DNA from 4 places in the Kitasatospora sp. NPDC091276 genome. Region 1 is predicted to be linked to each of the others. Evidence: riboswitches for the same ligand, from Rfam matches in the RefSeq annotation. Region 1 holds a riboswitch; each other region holds the start of a gene.

Region 1 (3,708 bases):
GCGACCCCGCGCGCCTTGGTGGCGGCTGTCACGCTTCGGCACATGCGGAGCCTCTCCGGTGGTGCCGTAGCATCCGGATGGCAAAACACACACCTGTCAGCGGGGGAGAGTACTGCACTTGTTCAAGAGATCGACGGCCGTGCCGGCCGGGGCGGCCGCACGGGCGGCCTGCGCGGTCGTGCTGATGGTGTCGGGCGCCCTGGTGCTCGGCTCGTGCTCATCCGTGGGGTCGCCGGGTGGAGGGCGGGAAACGCCGAGCGAGCCCACACGTGTCGAGTCCCGGGAGGAGGCGCTGGCCCGGGCGGATCGGGTCCAGGACCACGTGCGCGAGCTGACGGGCCTCGAGCGGGATCCGTGGGGCAAGCTCATCGGCTACTACAGGTGCAAGGGGCGGGGGTTGGGTATCGCCGATGAGGGCGAGGCGTACCAGCTCAGTTCGGGGAACCTGTTGAAGGCCACGGACGACCAGCGTCCCGAGGTGCTGCGGGCGCTGCGGGAGAAGCTGGCGGGCGAGGGCTTCAAGATCACCTCGTCGGCGTCCGGTGCGGACGCTCAGTCCACCCCGCCCACCTGGGAGTTCGATGCCGTCCACGAGTCCGACGGCTACACCGTTTCGGCGGGCGCGTCGAAGCCCGGCCAGGGTGTGAGTGTGATGGTCGTCCTGCCCTGTCAGGCCCCGCCGTCCGCCGGTGCGGCTTCGCCCGCTCCGACGGCCACCACCTGAGGCCGGCGCGGCGGTTACGTCAACTACGCTACTGGAAAAGGTAGTTGGCGTCAGTCCCGGCACGTCGACTCGGGGCGGCGGGACGCCCCGGCGTGGGTGCGCCGGGGCGTCCGGTCAGGCGTCGGTGCGGCTCGCCGCGGTCAGCGGGGCGTACAGCTCGGGGCGGCGGGTGCGCAGCAGGCCGAACTCCCGCCAGTCCCGGCACTGGTCGAGGTCGAGGTCGGCGACGAGGACGGCGGGCCGGTCGCGCGGGGCGCGGAGCAGGATCCGGCCGTACGGGTCGGAGATGAACGACGAGCCGTAGAAGGTGGACCGGCCCTCCGTCCCGATCCGGTTGGGCACGATCATGAACAGCGCGTTGGCGAGGCCGTTGGCGCTGATGGCGTGCTCCCACATGGGCCGGGTGTCGAAGTCCGGGAGGTCCACCTCGGAGCCGATGGCGGTGGGGTGGACGAGGACTTCGGCGCCGCCGAGCGCGTAGGCGCGGGCGAGTTCGGGGAACCACTCGTCCCAGCAGGTGGGGAAGCCGAAGGCGGCGCCCTGGTGGGCCAGGACGGGGAACCCGCTGTCGCCGGGGCGGAAGCACAGGTCCTCGCGGTAGCCGGGGAAGGCCGGGATGTGGTTCTTCCGGGTCCTGGCGACGAGGGTGCCGTCGCGGTCCACGCAGACGGCCGTGTTGTAGCCGAGGCCGCCGTCCTCGGCGCGCTCGTACAGGGAGGCGTGGACGCTGATGCCGAGTTCGGCGGCGAGTTCGGCGGCGAGGCGGGTGGTGGGCCCCGTCTCGACGTCCTCCAGGTGGCGGGCGGCGCCTTCCCCCAGCGGGTCGTCGGTGTTGCAGAAGTAGGGACTGCGGGTCAGCTCGGGCAGGCACACCATCGTCGCGCCCTGCGCGGCGGCGAGTGCCACGCCCTCGCGCAGCCGGGCGTCGTGCTCGGCCGGGTCGGCGTACCAGCGCATCTGCACGAGCCCGACGCGCAGCGGCGCGCGTTCGGCCGGCCTGGTGCGGCCGGGGGAGCCGAGCGGGGAGCCGAAGGAGGTGAGGACGGCGTACGAGGTCACGGGTGTTCCTTCTGTTCTCTGGCGCTGATACGGAGGTGCCGGTGAAGGCCCTGCGATATAACTGAAAGTTCAGTCAGCTTTGCTGGCGTGGTGAAAATGTAGCCACGCCGGAACGTTCCGGCAAGGGGTGGCCGGCGAATGGTGTGCGGCTGTGCGGCTGTGCGGCTGTGCGGCGACCGCGTCGGGCAGGAGATCGGCGCGGCGGAAACCCGATGGCGCAACGCGCGTGCGGGCCTCTGGACTTACTAGGACGTCCAACTATATGGTCGACGACAGGTCCGCGGTGTCAGGGAAGCCGGTGTGAGTCCGGCACGGTCCCGCCACTGTGACCGGGGAGTTCGTCCTCGCAGACGAAGGCCACTGGCAGCCAGCCGGGAAGGCCTGGGGGCGTGCGGTGATCCGGGAGTCAGGATACCGGCCGCGGGTGTTCCGTGTTTTCCACGAGGATGGAGACGACACGCATGACTCCGGGCTGCTCCCGCTCCACTGCCGCTCCTGGTCGTCCCGTGCCCACGGCCGCCGGGGCGTCCACGCCCTGACGTTCCGTTCCGCCGCCGCACGCCCGTGCCGCGGGGCGCACCACCGTGCGCCCGCCGACCCGCGGCGGCCTCCGATCCTCCTCCTCTCCCCACCCTGTCGAGAGAAGGAACCCGATGGTCCGAGAACTGACCCACTTCGTCGCCGGCAAGCCCACCGCCGGCACCTCCGGTCGCTTCGGCGACGTGTACGACCCCAACACCGGCCGGGTGCAGGCCCGGGTGCCGTTGGCGAGCCGGGCCGAGGTCGAGGCGGTGATCGCCGACGCCGCGCAGGCCCAGCCCGGGTGGGCGGCGTGGAACCCGCAGCGACGCGCCCGCGTCCTGCTCCGCTTCCTCCAACTCGTCGAGCAGGAGAAGGAGGAACTGGCCCGGCTGCTGTCCGCCGAGCACGGCAAGACCGTGGCCGATGCCCACGGGGACGTCCAGCGCGGCCTGGAGGTCGTGGAGTTCGCCGCCGGCATCCCGCACCTGCTGAAGGGCGAGTTCAGCGACAACGCGGGCACCGGCATCGACGTGTACTCGATGCGCCAGCCGCTCGGCGTGGTCGCTGGCATCACGCCGTTCAACTTCCCGGCGATGATCCCGCTCTGGAAGGCCGCACCCGCCATCGCCTGCGGCAACGCCTTCGTCCTCAAGCCCTCGGAGCGCGACCCCTCGGTGCCGCTGCGCCTCGCCGAACTGTTCCTGGAGGCCGGGCTGCCGCCGGGCGTGCTGAACGTGGTCAACGGCGGCAAGGACGCCGTGGACACCCTGCTGGAGGACCCGCGGGTGCAGGCGGTCGGGTTCGTCGGCTCCACGCCGATCGCCCGGTACGTGTACGCCACCGCCGCCGCGCACGGGAAGCGGGCACAGTGCTTCGGCGGTGCCAAGAACCACCTGGTCGTGATGCCGGACGCCGACCTCGACCAGGCCGCGGACGCGCTGATCGGCGCCGGCTACGGCTCGGCCGGCGAGCGCTGCATGGCGATCTCGGTGGCCGTCCCGGTGGGGGAGGAGACCGCCGACGCCCTGGTGGCCAAACTGGTCGAGCGGATCGCCGCGTTGAAGGTCGGGCGCTCGGACGACCCGGCGGCGGACTTCGGCCCGCTGGTCGGCGCCGACGCGCTGGAGCGGGTCCGCGGCTACCTGGACCTCGGGGTCGAGGAGGGCGCCGAACTCGTGGTCGACGGGCGGGACTTCCGGCTGGAGGGGCACGAGGGCGGCTACTTCCTCGGCGCCTCGCTGTTCGACCGCGTCACGGCGGACATGCGGATCTACCGGGAGGAGATCTTCGGCCCCGTCCTGACCGTGCTCCGCGCCGCCGACTACGAGGAGGCGCTGCGCCTGCCCAGCGAGCACGAGTTCGGCAACGGCGTGGCCATCTACACCCGGGACGGCGACACGGCA
Region 2 (3,708 bases), on a different contig from region 1:
GGAGCTCGCCTCGTACGCCGATCTCGCCGTTCGGCTGGTGAACACCGAGGAGCCCGGGCGCGGCACCGACACGCTGACGTCCGTGGACGCGGTGCGCGGCCTGTTCTCCGACTCCTCGCGGGCCGCCGCACAGGCCGACGAGTCCGACCTGCCCCGGCTGCGGGCGGTACGGACCAGGCTGCGCGGGGTCTTCGAGGCCGCCGCCGAGGGCGACGAGATCCGGGGCGTCGACCTGCTGAACAGCCTGCTGATGGAGTACCCGGTCAGCCCGCTGGTCTCCGGGCACGACTACCTGGACGACGCCGGCCGGCCGCGCTGGCACCTGCACCTGGCCGACAACTCGCCCACCGCCACCGCGCACTTCAGCGCGGTCGCCTGCATGGGCCTGGCCGTCCACCTGACCCAGTTGGGCGCCGACCGGCTCGGCATCTGCCAGGCCGCGCCCTGCCGCAACGCCTACCTGGACACCTCGACCAACCGCTCCCGCCGCTACTGCTCGGACCGCTGTGCGACCCGCGCCAACGTCGCCGCGTACCGGACCCGCAAGCGCCAGGAGGCCGAGGCCGCGGCACTCGGCGCCGCCGGCTAGGTCCTGTCCGGGCCGGGCCCAGGGGGTCAGAGCTCGTCCGCCCAGACGCCCAGGCGGCGGGCCAGGCCCGGCACCCGGGCCAGCCGGGTGCCCAGCAGCAGCCGCTCCAGCCGCCGCCCGGGCGCCAGCCAGGCCGGGCGCGGGCGCAGCCGCAGCAGTACCCGGCCGAGCACCAGCTCGTCCGGGACCGGGCCGTAGCTGCGGCTGTCGCTGTCCACCGGCCGGTTGTCGGACAGCAGCCACCAGCCCCTCGGACGCCGCTCGGCGGCCCGCTTCACCACCAGCAGGTCCTGCTGGAAGGGGTGCCGGAAGAGCACCACCGCGCCGGGCCGGATCGGCGCGCCGTAGCGCACCAGCAACTGGTCGCCCTCGCGCAGGGTCGGGACCATCGACGGGCCCGCCACGTCGACCAGCCCGAACGGCACCGCGCCGCCGCCCCGCCCCCGGGGTTCCGTGCCCATCGGTTCCGCGCCCGCCGGTTCCGTGCTCCGCGCCACGACTCCTCCTCCCGGACCGCCCGGTCCCAGTCTGCCGTACGGACCGTCACCCCGTTCGATCCGTTCGATGTCCGGATTACCCCGGTTCCGGGTCCGCCTTTTGCCCTAGGCCCACCGCCCGATCGCGAAACCCCGGGCGCGGAAGGGTAATCTCGGGCGCGGGAAGACGATCTAAGGAAGGACTCCCATGTTCTCTCGTCTGTTTGCACCGCGCGCCACCGCCCACGCCCACTGTGACCTGCCCTGCGGCGTGTACGACCCGGCGCAGGCCCGGATCGAGGCCGAGTCGGTCAAGGGCACCCAGGAGAAGTACCAGGCCAACGAGGACCCGGCTTTCCGCACCCGCGCCCTGATCATCAAGGAGCAGCGTGCCGAGGCCGTCAAGCACCACATCTCGGTGCTGTGGAGCGACTACTTCAAGGCCCCGCACTTCGAGAAGTACCCGCAGCTGCACCAGCTGATCAACGACACCCTGAAGGCCGCCTCGGCCGCCAAGGCGTCCACCGACCCCGCCACCGGCCAGGCCCTGCTGGACCTGATCGCCGAGGTCGACAAGATCTTCTGGGAGACCAAGCAGGCCTGAGCCTGACGCGTCGCCACCCGACCGCCCCCGTCCGCGAGCCCGGACGGGGGCGGTCGTGCGTTCACGCCCCATCCGAGCCCGGTAAGGGTTGCCTAGCCTGAGTGGCTGTTATGCTGCCAGGGCGTCCGAGGGGGAAGTCCGGTGTGAATCCGGCGCTGACCCGCAACGGTGAGCACGGCCCCGGGGCCGCGCCAGCCCGATCGCCCCCGGCCGCTGAACTCCCGACAACTCGCCGTGGACTGCGAGGGGATGGCGCCCGGGCCCGCGCCCGACCGGTGCCGCCCCCGCGCACCCGCAGCCCGAGGCAAGGCGCACCGTGAGCAGCACCGCAGCCGCGGGCAGTGGCGCAACGAGCCCGCCCGCCCGCCGAATACCCGCCCTCCCGCTCGCCGTCGGCCTGGCCGCCGCCCTGCTGCTCTCGCTGCTCTGCGGCGTGGCGCTGGGCGCCTCCGGGATCGGCCTGCCCCGCGCCCTGCGGCTGCTGGCCGCCGGGCTGACGGGCGGACGGCTGGAGGCGGACGAGGCCGCCGCCTACGCGATCGTCTGGGAGATCCGGCTGCCGCGCGCCGTGCTGGCCGCGGTGGTCGGCGCCGGGCTGGCCGCCACCGGGGTCGCCGTCCAGGCCCTGGTGCGCAACGCGCTGGCCGACCCGTTCGTGCTCGGCATCTCCTCCGGCGCGGCCGTCGGCGCCAACGCCGTGCTGCTGCTCGGCGCCTTCGCCTCGCTCGGGGTGTGGGCGATCTCGGCCTCCGCGTTCGGCTCCGCGCTGGTCGCCATGGTGCTGGTCTACCTCGCGGCGCGCACGGCCTACGGGCTCACCCCGCTGCGGCTGGTGCTCACCGGCACCGCGCTCTCCTACGGCTTCTCCGCCGTCACCGCGCTGATGGTCTTCGCGGCCGCCCGCGGCGAGGCCGCCCGGGACGCCATGATGTGGCTGCTCGGCAGCCTCGGCGGCGCCACCTGGGGCTCGGTGCCGATCGCCGCCGCCACCGTGCTGGCCGGCCTGGCGTACCTGGCCTGCGCCGCCGGCCGGCTGGACGCGCTCGCCATGGGCGACGAGACGGCCGCCTCGCTGGGCGTGGACCCGGACCGGCTTCGCCGCGAGCTCTTCGTGGTGACCGCCGCCGTCACCGGCACGGTGGTGGCCGTCAGCGGGGCGATCGGCTTCGTCGGGCTGATGGTGCCGCACCTGGCCCGGATGCTGGTCGGCGCCGGGCACCGCCGGGTGCTGCTGGTCGCGCCGCTCGCCGGGGCGCTGCTGCTGGTCTGGGTGGACATCGTCTCGCGCACCCTGCTGGCGCCCGCCGAACTGCCGGTCGGGGTGGTCACCGCGGTGCTCGGGGTGCCCTGTTTCCTGCTGCTGATGCGCCGTCGCGGCTATTCCTTCGGAGGCCGCTGATGGATCTCGCCCTGGACTCCGTCTCGGTCGAGCTGGCCGGCGCCCGGCTGGTCCACGACGTCGCCCTGGACGCCGCCGCCGGGCAGGTGGTCGGACTGGTCGGGCCCAACGGCAGCGGCAAGTCGACGCTGCTGCGCTGCGTCTACCGGGCGCTGCGGCCGGCCGCCGGGGCCGTCCGGCTGGACGGCGCGGACCTGCACGCGCTGACCGCGCGCGAGGCCGCCCGGCGGGTGGCCGCACTCCCCCAGGAGCACTCCGCCGAGTTCGACTTCACGGTGGCCGAGGTGGTCGCCATGGGCCGGCTGCCGCACCGGCGCGGGCTGGGCGGCCCGGGTGCGGACGACCACGCGCGCTGCACGGAGGCGCTGCGCAAGGTCGGCGCCGAGCAGTTGGCCGGGCGGGGCTTCCTGAGCCTGTCCGGCGGCGAGAAGCAGCGGGTGCTGATCGCCCGCGCGCTGGTCCAGGAGCCCCGGCTGCTGGTGCTGGACGAGCCCACCAACCACCTGGACATCGGCCACCAGTTGGACGTGCTGGCCCTGGTCCGGGAGGCCGGCCCGACGGTGCTCACCGCGCTGCACGACCTCAACCTGGCGGCCGGCCACTGCGACCTGCTGTACGTGCTGCGGGCCGGCCGGATCGT
Region 3 (3,708 bases), on a different contig from region 1:
CCGCGCCGGCGGCGGCTCCGTCCGAGATCCCGAGCAGGAAGGGATCGGCCAGGTCGTTCCCGGTCAGCGTCTGCAACACCGCACCGCAGACCGCGAGGCCGGCGCCGGTGGCAGCCGCTCCCAGAACCCGGGGCAGCCGCAACTGCCAGACGATCTGGTCGTCCAGCAGCGTCACGTGCGGGTTGCCCAGCCCGAGACGGCGCACCACGACGTCGATCACCGTCCGGACCGGCTCGTGTTGCGAGCCCACGGCGAGGCCGAGGAGCACGGTGGCCAGGAGCAGGGCCGCACCGATGGCCAGGGCCGCCGTCGCGCGGCCCGGACCAGGGGGCCGCGCGACGGCGGGGTGGGGCGCGGTCATGAACCCGGGTGCAGTCGGTCCAGTCCCGCGGACACCCGGGCGGCACCGTCGGCGAGCAGCACGCCGGGAGTCGACTCCGAGAACGGCACCACCACGAAAGCCTTGCGCTGTACGGCGGTGAGCTTGCTCAGCACCGGGTCGTTCTCCAAGTAGTCGATCTTGGACTGGGCCGTGTCCCAGCCGGCGTCCGCGACCACGATGGCGTCCGGGTCCGCCGCGACGACCTTCTCCCAGCTCACGTTCTGCCAGCCACCGGGCAGGTCCCCGAAGACGTTGCGGGCGCCCACGGCATCGAGAACGAGTTGAGGTCCGCCGTGGCCGGCCCCGACGAACGGCGCCTTGGTGTCCGAGTCGTACCACAGGACCTTCAAGCCCTTGCCCGCGGCCGTCGCCGTGAACTCGGCCAGTTGCTGCTCCTGTTGCTGCTGGATCGCGGCGGCCCGCTCCGTGACACCGAAGACCTTGGCGACGTCGTTCAGTTCGCCCCACACCGCCTGCCAGGTCGTCGGCGGCACCTGGCTCTTGTCCGAGCAGCCGAACGGGGACAGGTACGACGGGATACCCTGGCCGCGCAGTTCCCCCCGGGTGCCCGCGACCTTGTCGGTGAACGCGCTGGAGTAGGAGGCGTACAGGAAGTCGGGACGGGCCGCGAGGAGCTTCTCCTTCGTCGGGTAGTCCTTGGAGAGCACCGGGACGGAGTCGTAGGCCGCCTTCCACTTCTCCGGGATGGAATCGTCGAGGTAGGCGGTACCGGCCATGCGGGACTGCAGGCCGAGGGCCAGGGCCACCTCGGTGGCACCCTCGTTGAGCGTCACCAGCCGGTCGGGCGGCGCGCCGACCGTCACGGTGGTCCCGCAATTGTCGACGCTGACCGGCGCGGCAGTTCCGGCCGTCCCGCCGGACGTGGTGGGCGCGGGGGCGCCCGTGCAAGCTCCGAGCATGCCGATGAACAGGAAGGCCGCGACTGCCCGGCCGACACGTATCGGACCTGTGGGACGTACGGAACATATCGAACGGAACGGATACGGCAGACCGCTGGGCACGTGTTCTCCAAAACCCTCGTGGAACATGTAGCGCCGTGGCCGGTCTCCTGGCTTCCGCATCAACGCGCCGCGGCCGACCTTCCCGGACGGCTCTTCCAACCCGCCCAGTGGCCCTGACCGCTGGAAAAGCCGGTCAGCGAGGGCCGCGGAACTCCGCGGCAACAGTGGCGAGGGCCGCACCGGACTCAGACCGGTTTCCCGTACACCACGGCGATGGCAAGGTATCAGGCGTGGTCAGGTCGGAGCTGGCCAGCCCGTGGGATGATCGTCTGGACCGTTCCCGGGGGCGGGGGAGGGATCGGCCACGGGGCCCGGCCGGGGGTCTCAGGTGCGGGCGGCGGCGACGATCCAGTTCCTGAACTCGACGGCGTAGTGCCGCAGGTGGTGGTCCAGGACCTCGTCCGGGCACGTGACGGGGAAGTAGGGCGCCGCCACTCGGCCACCTCGCGCTTCGCAGCAGTTCCTTCTCGTAGGCACGGCGTTGCTGGCCGGCGGTGCTGGCACACCGGCCCGAGCGCTCCCGCGGTCGCTCGGGGTGCGGGCTGAACCTGCCGACCGGCAGGTAGGGATCAATCATCGTCCGCTGATCGTCCGTGAGTTGCCGACGCGTCACAGCCCACAGTCCTCCCTGTTCCGCCCTCGGAGGAGGGTGCAACCAGAAGGCTGATCACTACCTCACACAGGCCCTCATTCCCGCACGTCGTGGCGGTTGGTGAACCAACGAGGTCCGCCATCCCGTTGAGGCGTGTACCTGACCATCCTCCGATAGAGAGTTGGCTGCCATGACCTCCAAGCGTGTTGTCCAGTCCTCCGTACTGACCGCCGTCCTGGCGCTGAGCGCCGGCTTGGCCCTGGCTCCCGCGGCGCAGGCCGCCGGCCCCTCCGCCGGAACGACGCGGTCGGCCGCCCCAGCGGCGTCCGCCGCCTACGCGGCGCGCAGCACCCAGGTCACCCTGTCGAACCAGACCGGCAGCATGCTCTACCTCGGCTCGGCCACCCTGGCCCACGGGTGCTGGAGCACCGGCAGTCCTCTGCCCCCGAGCTACATCCTGCCGAATGTGGCCCCCAGCTGGAAAACCGAGTCGTGCGGGTTCCTGACGGGCACCGAGGGGCAGATCGGCTTCGGCGTGGACACCTGGAGCGGGTTGATCCATTGGAGCAACCCCTACGCCGGGTCGAACGTCAACGAGTGCACTGTCGGTGCGGGTCTCACCTGCCAGGTGATCGGCGGCGGGGGGAACATCGCGGAGGTCACCTTCGTGGTGCGGCGCGCCTGAGGCCCGACCCCACCCGGTCGCCCGCCACCTGAACCACGAGTGCCTCCGGCAGGGCGGCCGAAATCGTACCGGCGTCCTGACCGGCCGCCCGCTCCCTATCCTCCCGAGCGGGTTGCGGTGCCGGATCGGTCCGGGGAGTGCGGCGCGGCCGCTCTGCGGGCGGCGACCTCGGTCGTCGGCTCCCGGGCGGCGCGCGGCGCGGTCTGGCTGCGCCGAACCGGTCGCGGCGGCTCCGTACGACCTTGTCGCGTCCGCGAGCCGCAGCAGGGCTGCCGGGGCGTCACGTTCCCGGTCGTGGGCGGAATGGGGATCGGCTGCCGTCCCTGGGTCGAGCACCGCCTCAAGGGTGCTAACTTAGGCAAGCCTAACCAAGACGCGCGACCACACAGCCCAGGGGGGCACCATGGCAGACCAACCGACCCGCCGGACACCGCAGGCGCGCGAAGCACAGGTGCTGCGCACCGAGCGGATCACACCGCACATGGTGCGCCTGGTTCTCGGCGGTGCGGGGTTGGAGGACTTCGACGCCACCGAGTTCACCGACCACTACATCAAGGTGCTCTTCACGCCCGAGGGCGTGAGCTACCCGGAGCCCTTCGACATGGCGCGGATCCGCGAGGAGTTCCCGCCCGAGCAGCGGCCGATCACCCGGACGTACACCGTGCGGGCCTGGGACCCGGCCCTGCGCGAGCTGACCATCGACTTCGTGGTGCACGGTGACGAGGGCCTGGCCGGGCCCTGGGCGGCCCGCGCACAGCCCGGCGAGACGGTGCGCTTCCTGGGCCCCGGCGGCGGCTACGCCCCCGACGCGAGCGCCGACTGGCACCTGCTGGTGGGCGACGAGAGCGCGCTGCCCGCGATCGCCGCGGCGCTGGAGCGGATGCCGGCCGATGCCGTGGTGCACGCCTTCGTCGAGGTCGCGGACGCCGCGGAGGAGCAGAAGATCGTCTCGCCCTCCGGGGCCGAGATCAGCTGGCTGCACCGCGGCGCCCGCCCGGTGGGCGAGGCGCTGGTCGAGGCGGTGGGC
Region 4 (3,708 bases), on a different contig from region 1:
CGGCGACCGGCTTGTCGCCGCCGCCCTTCGTCAGCAGCACCGCCCCGCCCGCGATCAGGCCGCCGACCAGGACGACCGCGACCGCCACGCCGAGGGCCCGCAGCCGGCGGCGGCGCTTGCCGTCCGCCGCGTTGCGGTCGGCCAGCGCCTCCCAGTTCGGCTCGGCGCGCTGCGGCGCCTGGGGCTGCGGGTACGACTGCGGATGCGGCTGGGGGTGTGCCTGGTGATGCGCCTGGGGGTTCGGCTGGGGGTGCGCCTGGGGGTTCGGCTGCCACTGCGGCGGCAGCTGCTGCCCTGGCGGTCCCGGCTGCGGCAGCGGAGGCTGCCCCGGCGGACCGGGCTGCGCCACCGGCTGCGCGGGCGGCACCGGAGGCCCGTACGAGGCCGGCGGCGGCCCGAAGCCCCCGCTCGGCGGCAACACCGGACCGGGCACCACCGGCGGCTGCTGACCGTGCGCGTCCCCCGGCCCGGGGGGAGGCGTTCCCTGCGGACCCTGCCCGGGTGCGCCAGTTCCGTCGCTCACGCGCCCCCTCGCTTCGCTCGATGATCGCTTCGCGAAACGCGCCCCTCGGCGCTTCGCTCGCTCATGCGCCCAGATCGTAGGGCATGCCCGCGGCGACCGGTCCGCCCGGTGACCGTTCCGTATCGAAACCAGGACGCCGGGGCCCGGAATCACGGCGCCGGGAGCCCGGAATCAGGGCGCCGGGAGCCCGGATCCGAGGCGCCCCAAGGCCACGACCCGCCCCCTCCCGGCACCCCCGGTCATCGCTCCGACACACCGCGCCGTACTACATGTGGGGTCGCATCAGAGAGACACCACTAGATGTATGCTCAATCCTGCTGTCGATGCAGGGGAACCCGGTGCGAATCCGGGACTGCCCCGCAGCGGTGAGCGGGCGGCTCCAGTAGCCGCCCCGCGAGTCCGAGTACCTGCCGACGGTGTGCGCACGGGCCCTCCCGCAGAGGCCGCGCCAGCACGAGAACTACCTTCCGGGCCTCGCGGGCGGGCCGGGGACGCCACCGTCGCGCGACGCTTCCTGCGTACGTGCCGTGCTCCCCTGCCCCGAACGGCCCGGTACCCCCCGATCACCGCCGCCGATCGCCGCCAGGAGAGAGCGCCTTGACCACCGCTGCCTCAGCCACCCTGCCCGCCCAGGGCACCGGCCCCGCCCCCACCGACCCGACGGTCTCCGACCCCGGCGGCGCGCTCCTTCGGCTGCTCACCGACCGCAGCGTCGATCTCCCCCAGGTGGACCCCGGCCATGTCGCCGCCGCCGCGCTGCGCGGCCGCCACGCCGGCTCGGACTTCGCCGAGCTGCGCGGGCTGGCCGTGGACGCCGCCGCGTCGATGATCGCCGAGGACCCCCAGTACTCGAAGCTGGCCGCCCGGCTGCTCGCCCTGGAGATCGTCGACGAGGCGAACAGCCAGGGCTCGCGCTCCTTCGCCGCCTCGATCGCCGTCGGCCACGCCGAGGGCCTGATCGGCGACACCACCGCCGCCTTCGTCACCAAGCACGCCGCCGCCCTGGACGCGCTGATCGACGCGCACGGCGACGACCGCTTCGAGTACTTCGGCCTGCGCACCGTGCAGTCCCGCTACCTGCTGCGCCACCCGATCACCCGCAAGGTCATCGAGACCCCGCAGCACTTCCTGCTCCGCGTCGCCTGCGGCCTGGCGGTCGGCGACAGCGAGCAGTCGGTGCGGGAGGTCGCCGAGCTGTACGGCCTGATGAGCCGGCTGGAGTACCTGACCTCCTCGCCGACCCTGTTCAACTCCGGCACCCGGCACCCGCAGATGTCAAGCTGCTACCTGCTCGACTCCCCGCTGGACAACCTGGACTCGATCTACAACCGCTACGCGCAGATCGCCCGGCTGTCCAAGCACGCCGGCGGCATCGGCCTGTCCTACTCGCGCATCCGCTCGCGCGGCAGCCTGATCCGCGGCACCAACGGCAAGTCCAACGGCATCGTCCCGTTCCTGCGCACCCTCGACTCCTCGGTCGCCGCCGTCAACCAGGGCGGCCGCCGCAAGGGCGCGGCCTGCGTCTACCTGGAGACCTGGCACGCCGACATCGAGGAGTTCCTGGAGCTCCGCGACAACACCGGCGAGGAGGCGCGGCGCACCCACAACCTCAACCTGGCGCACTGGATCCCGGACGAGTTCATGCGCCGGGTCAACGCCAACGAGGACTGGTCGCTGTTCTCCCCCGCCGACGTGCCCGAGCTCGTCGACCTGTGGGGCTCCGACTTCGACGAGGCCTACCGCAAGGCCGAGCTGGCCGGCAAGGCCGTGCGCACCATCCCCGCGCAGACCCTGTACGCCCGGATGATGCGCACCCTGGCGCAGACCGGCAACGGCTGGATGACCTTCAAGGACGCCTCCAACCGCGCCGCCAACCAGACCGCGCTGCCCGGCCGCACGGTGCACTCCTCGAACCTGTGCACCGAGATCCTGGAGGTCACGGACGACTCCGAGACCGCCGTCTGCAACCTCGGCTCGGTCAACCTCGGCGCCCACGTCGCCCCGGGGGCCTCCGTCGACGACCTGCTCGGCGCCATGGACTGGGAGCGCCTCGACGCCACCGTCCGCACCGCCGTGACGTTCCTCGACCGCGTGGTGGACATCAACTTCTACCCGACCACCGAGGCCGGCACCTCCAACTCCCGCTGGCGCCCGGTCGGCCTCGGCGTGATGGGCCTCCAGGACGTCTTCTTCAAGCTGCGGATCGACTTCGACTCCGCCGAGGCCGCGCGACTGTCCACCCTCATCGCCGAGCGCATCATGCTCACCGCGTACGAGCGCTCCGCCGACCTGGCCGAGCAGCTGGGCCGCCACGAGGCCTACGGCGAGACCCGCGCCGCCCGCGGCGAGCTGCACATCGACCACTTCCCGACGGCCGCCCCGCAGTGGGCCGACCGCTGGACCGCGCTGCGCGCCCGCATCGCCGAGACCGGCCTGCGCAACTCGCTGCTGCTGGCCATCGCGCCGACCGCGACCATCGCGTCCATCGCCGGCGTCTACGAGTGCATCGAGCCGCAGGTCTCCAACCTGTTCAAGCGCGAGACGCTGTCCGGCGAGTTCCTCCAGGTCAACCCGTACCTGGTGCGCGAGCTCAAGGAGCTCGGCGTCTGGGACCAGCAGACCCGCGACGCCCTGCGCGAGGCCAACGGCTCCGTCCAGGAGCTGGGCTGGCTGCCCGCCGAGGTCCGCTCGCTCTACCGCACCGCCTGGGAGCTGCCCCAGCGCGCGCTGATCGACCTGGCCGCGGCCCGCATGCCGTACCTCGACCAGAGCCAGTCGCTGAACCTGTTCATGGCGGCGCCGACCATCGGCAAGCTCAGCTCGATGTACGCCTACGCGTGGAAGGTCGGTCTCAAGACCACCTACTACCTGCGCTCGCGCCCGGCGACCCGGATCGCCCAGGCCGCCTCCGGTACCGCCCGCGCCGCCGCGCCCGCGTCCTCGTCCGCGCCCGTGCCCGTGAACACCCCGACCCTCACCCCGGAGGAGGAGGCCGCGCTGGCCTGCTCCCTGGAGAACCCCGAGTCCTGCGAGGCCTGCCAGTGAGCACCCCCGACCGCGAGAAGATGCTGCTCGACCCCGGCTTCGAGCTGACCCTGCGCCCGATGCGCTACCCGTCGTTCTACGACCGGTACCGGGACGCGATCAAGAACACCTGGACCGTCGAGGAGGTGGACCTGCACTCC

The links. Region 1 has a riboswitch for cobalamin ahead of AB0O19_RS14915 (CoA-acylating methylmalonate-semialdehyde dehydrogenase). Riboswitches for the same ligand answer to the same signal wherever they lie in the genome.
Region 2: another riboswitch for cobalamin. It lies ahead of AB0O19_RS12890 (iron ABC transporter permease); the one in region 1 lies ahead of AB0O19_RS14915 (CoA-acylating methylmalonate-semialdehyde dehydrogenase).
Region 3: another riboswitch for cobalamin. It lies ahead of AB0O19_RS18450 (ABC transporter substrate-binding protein); the one in region 1 lies ahead of AB0O19_RS14915 (CoA-acylating methylmalonate-semialdehyde dehydrogenase).
Region 4: another riboswitch for cobalamin. It lies ahead of AB0O19_RS13030 (ribonucleoside-diphosphate reductase subunit alpha); the one in region 1 lies ahead of AB0O19_RS14915 (CoA-acylating methylmalonate-semialdehyde dehydrogenase).

The regions. Positions count from the first base shown of each region.
Region 1 covers NZ_JBFBFU010000010.1:115,047-118,754, forward strand. The annotation lists gene AB0O19_RS14905 (hypothetical protein) at 323-724, shown strand; gene AB0O19_RS14910 (nitrilase-related carbon-nitrogen hydrolase) at 839-1,783, opposite strand; cobalamin riboswitch at 2,030-2,221, shown strand; gene AB0O19_RS14915 (CoA-acylating methylmalonate-semialdehyde dehydrogenase) at 2,437-3,708, shown strand, end outside.
Region 2 covers NZ_JBFBFU010000008.1:193,077-196,784, forward strand. The annotation lists gene AB0O19_RS12875 (CGNR zinc finger domain-containing protein) at 1-589, shown strand, start outside; gene sodX (nickel-type superoxide dismutase maturation protease) at 616-1,050, opposite strand; gene sodN (superoxide dismutase, Ni) at 1,274-1,669, shown strand; cobalamin riboswitch at 1,758-1,896, shown strand; gene AB0O19_RS12890 (iron ABC transporter permease) at 1,986-3,068, shown strand; gene AB0O19_RS12895 (ABC transporter ATP-binding protein) at 3,068-3,708, shown strand, end outside.
Region 3 covers NZ_JBFBFU010000013.1:122,051-125,758, reverse strand. The annotation lists gene AB0O19_RS18455 (iron chelate uptake ABC transporter family permease subunit) at 1-361, opposite strand, end outside; gene AB0O19_RS18450 (ABC transporter substrate-binding protein) at 358-1,302, opposite strand; cobalamin riboswitch at 1,424-1,629, opposite strand; gene AB0O19_RS18445 (hypothetical protein) at 2,178-2,681, shown strand; gene AB0O19_RS18440 (siderophore-interacting protein) at 3,085-3,708, shown strand, end outside.
Region 4 covers NZ_JBFBFU010000008.1:227,498-231,205, forward strand. The annotation lists gene AB0O19_RS13025 (hypothetical protein) at 1-367, opposite strand, end outside; cobalamin riboswitch at 811-953, shown strand; gene AB0O19_RS13030 (ribonucleoside-diphosphate reductase subunit alpha) at 1,145-3,568, shown strand; gene AB0O19_RS13035 (ribonucleotide-diphosphate reductase subunit beta) at 3,565-3,708, shown strand, end outside.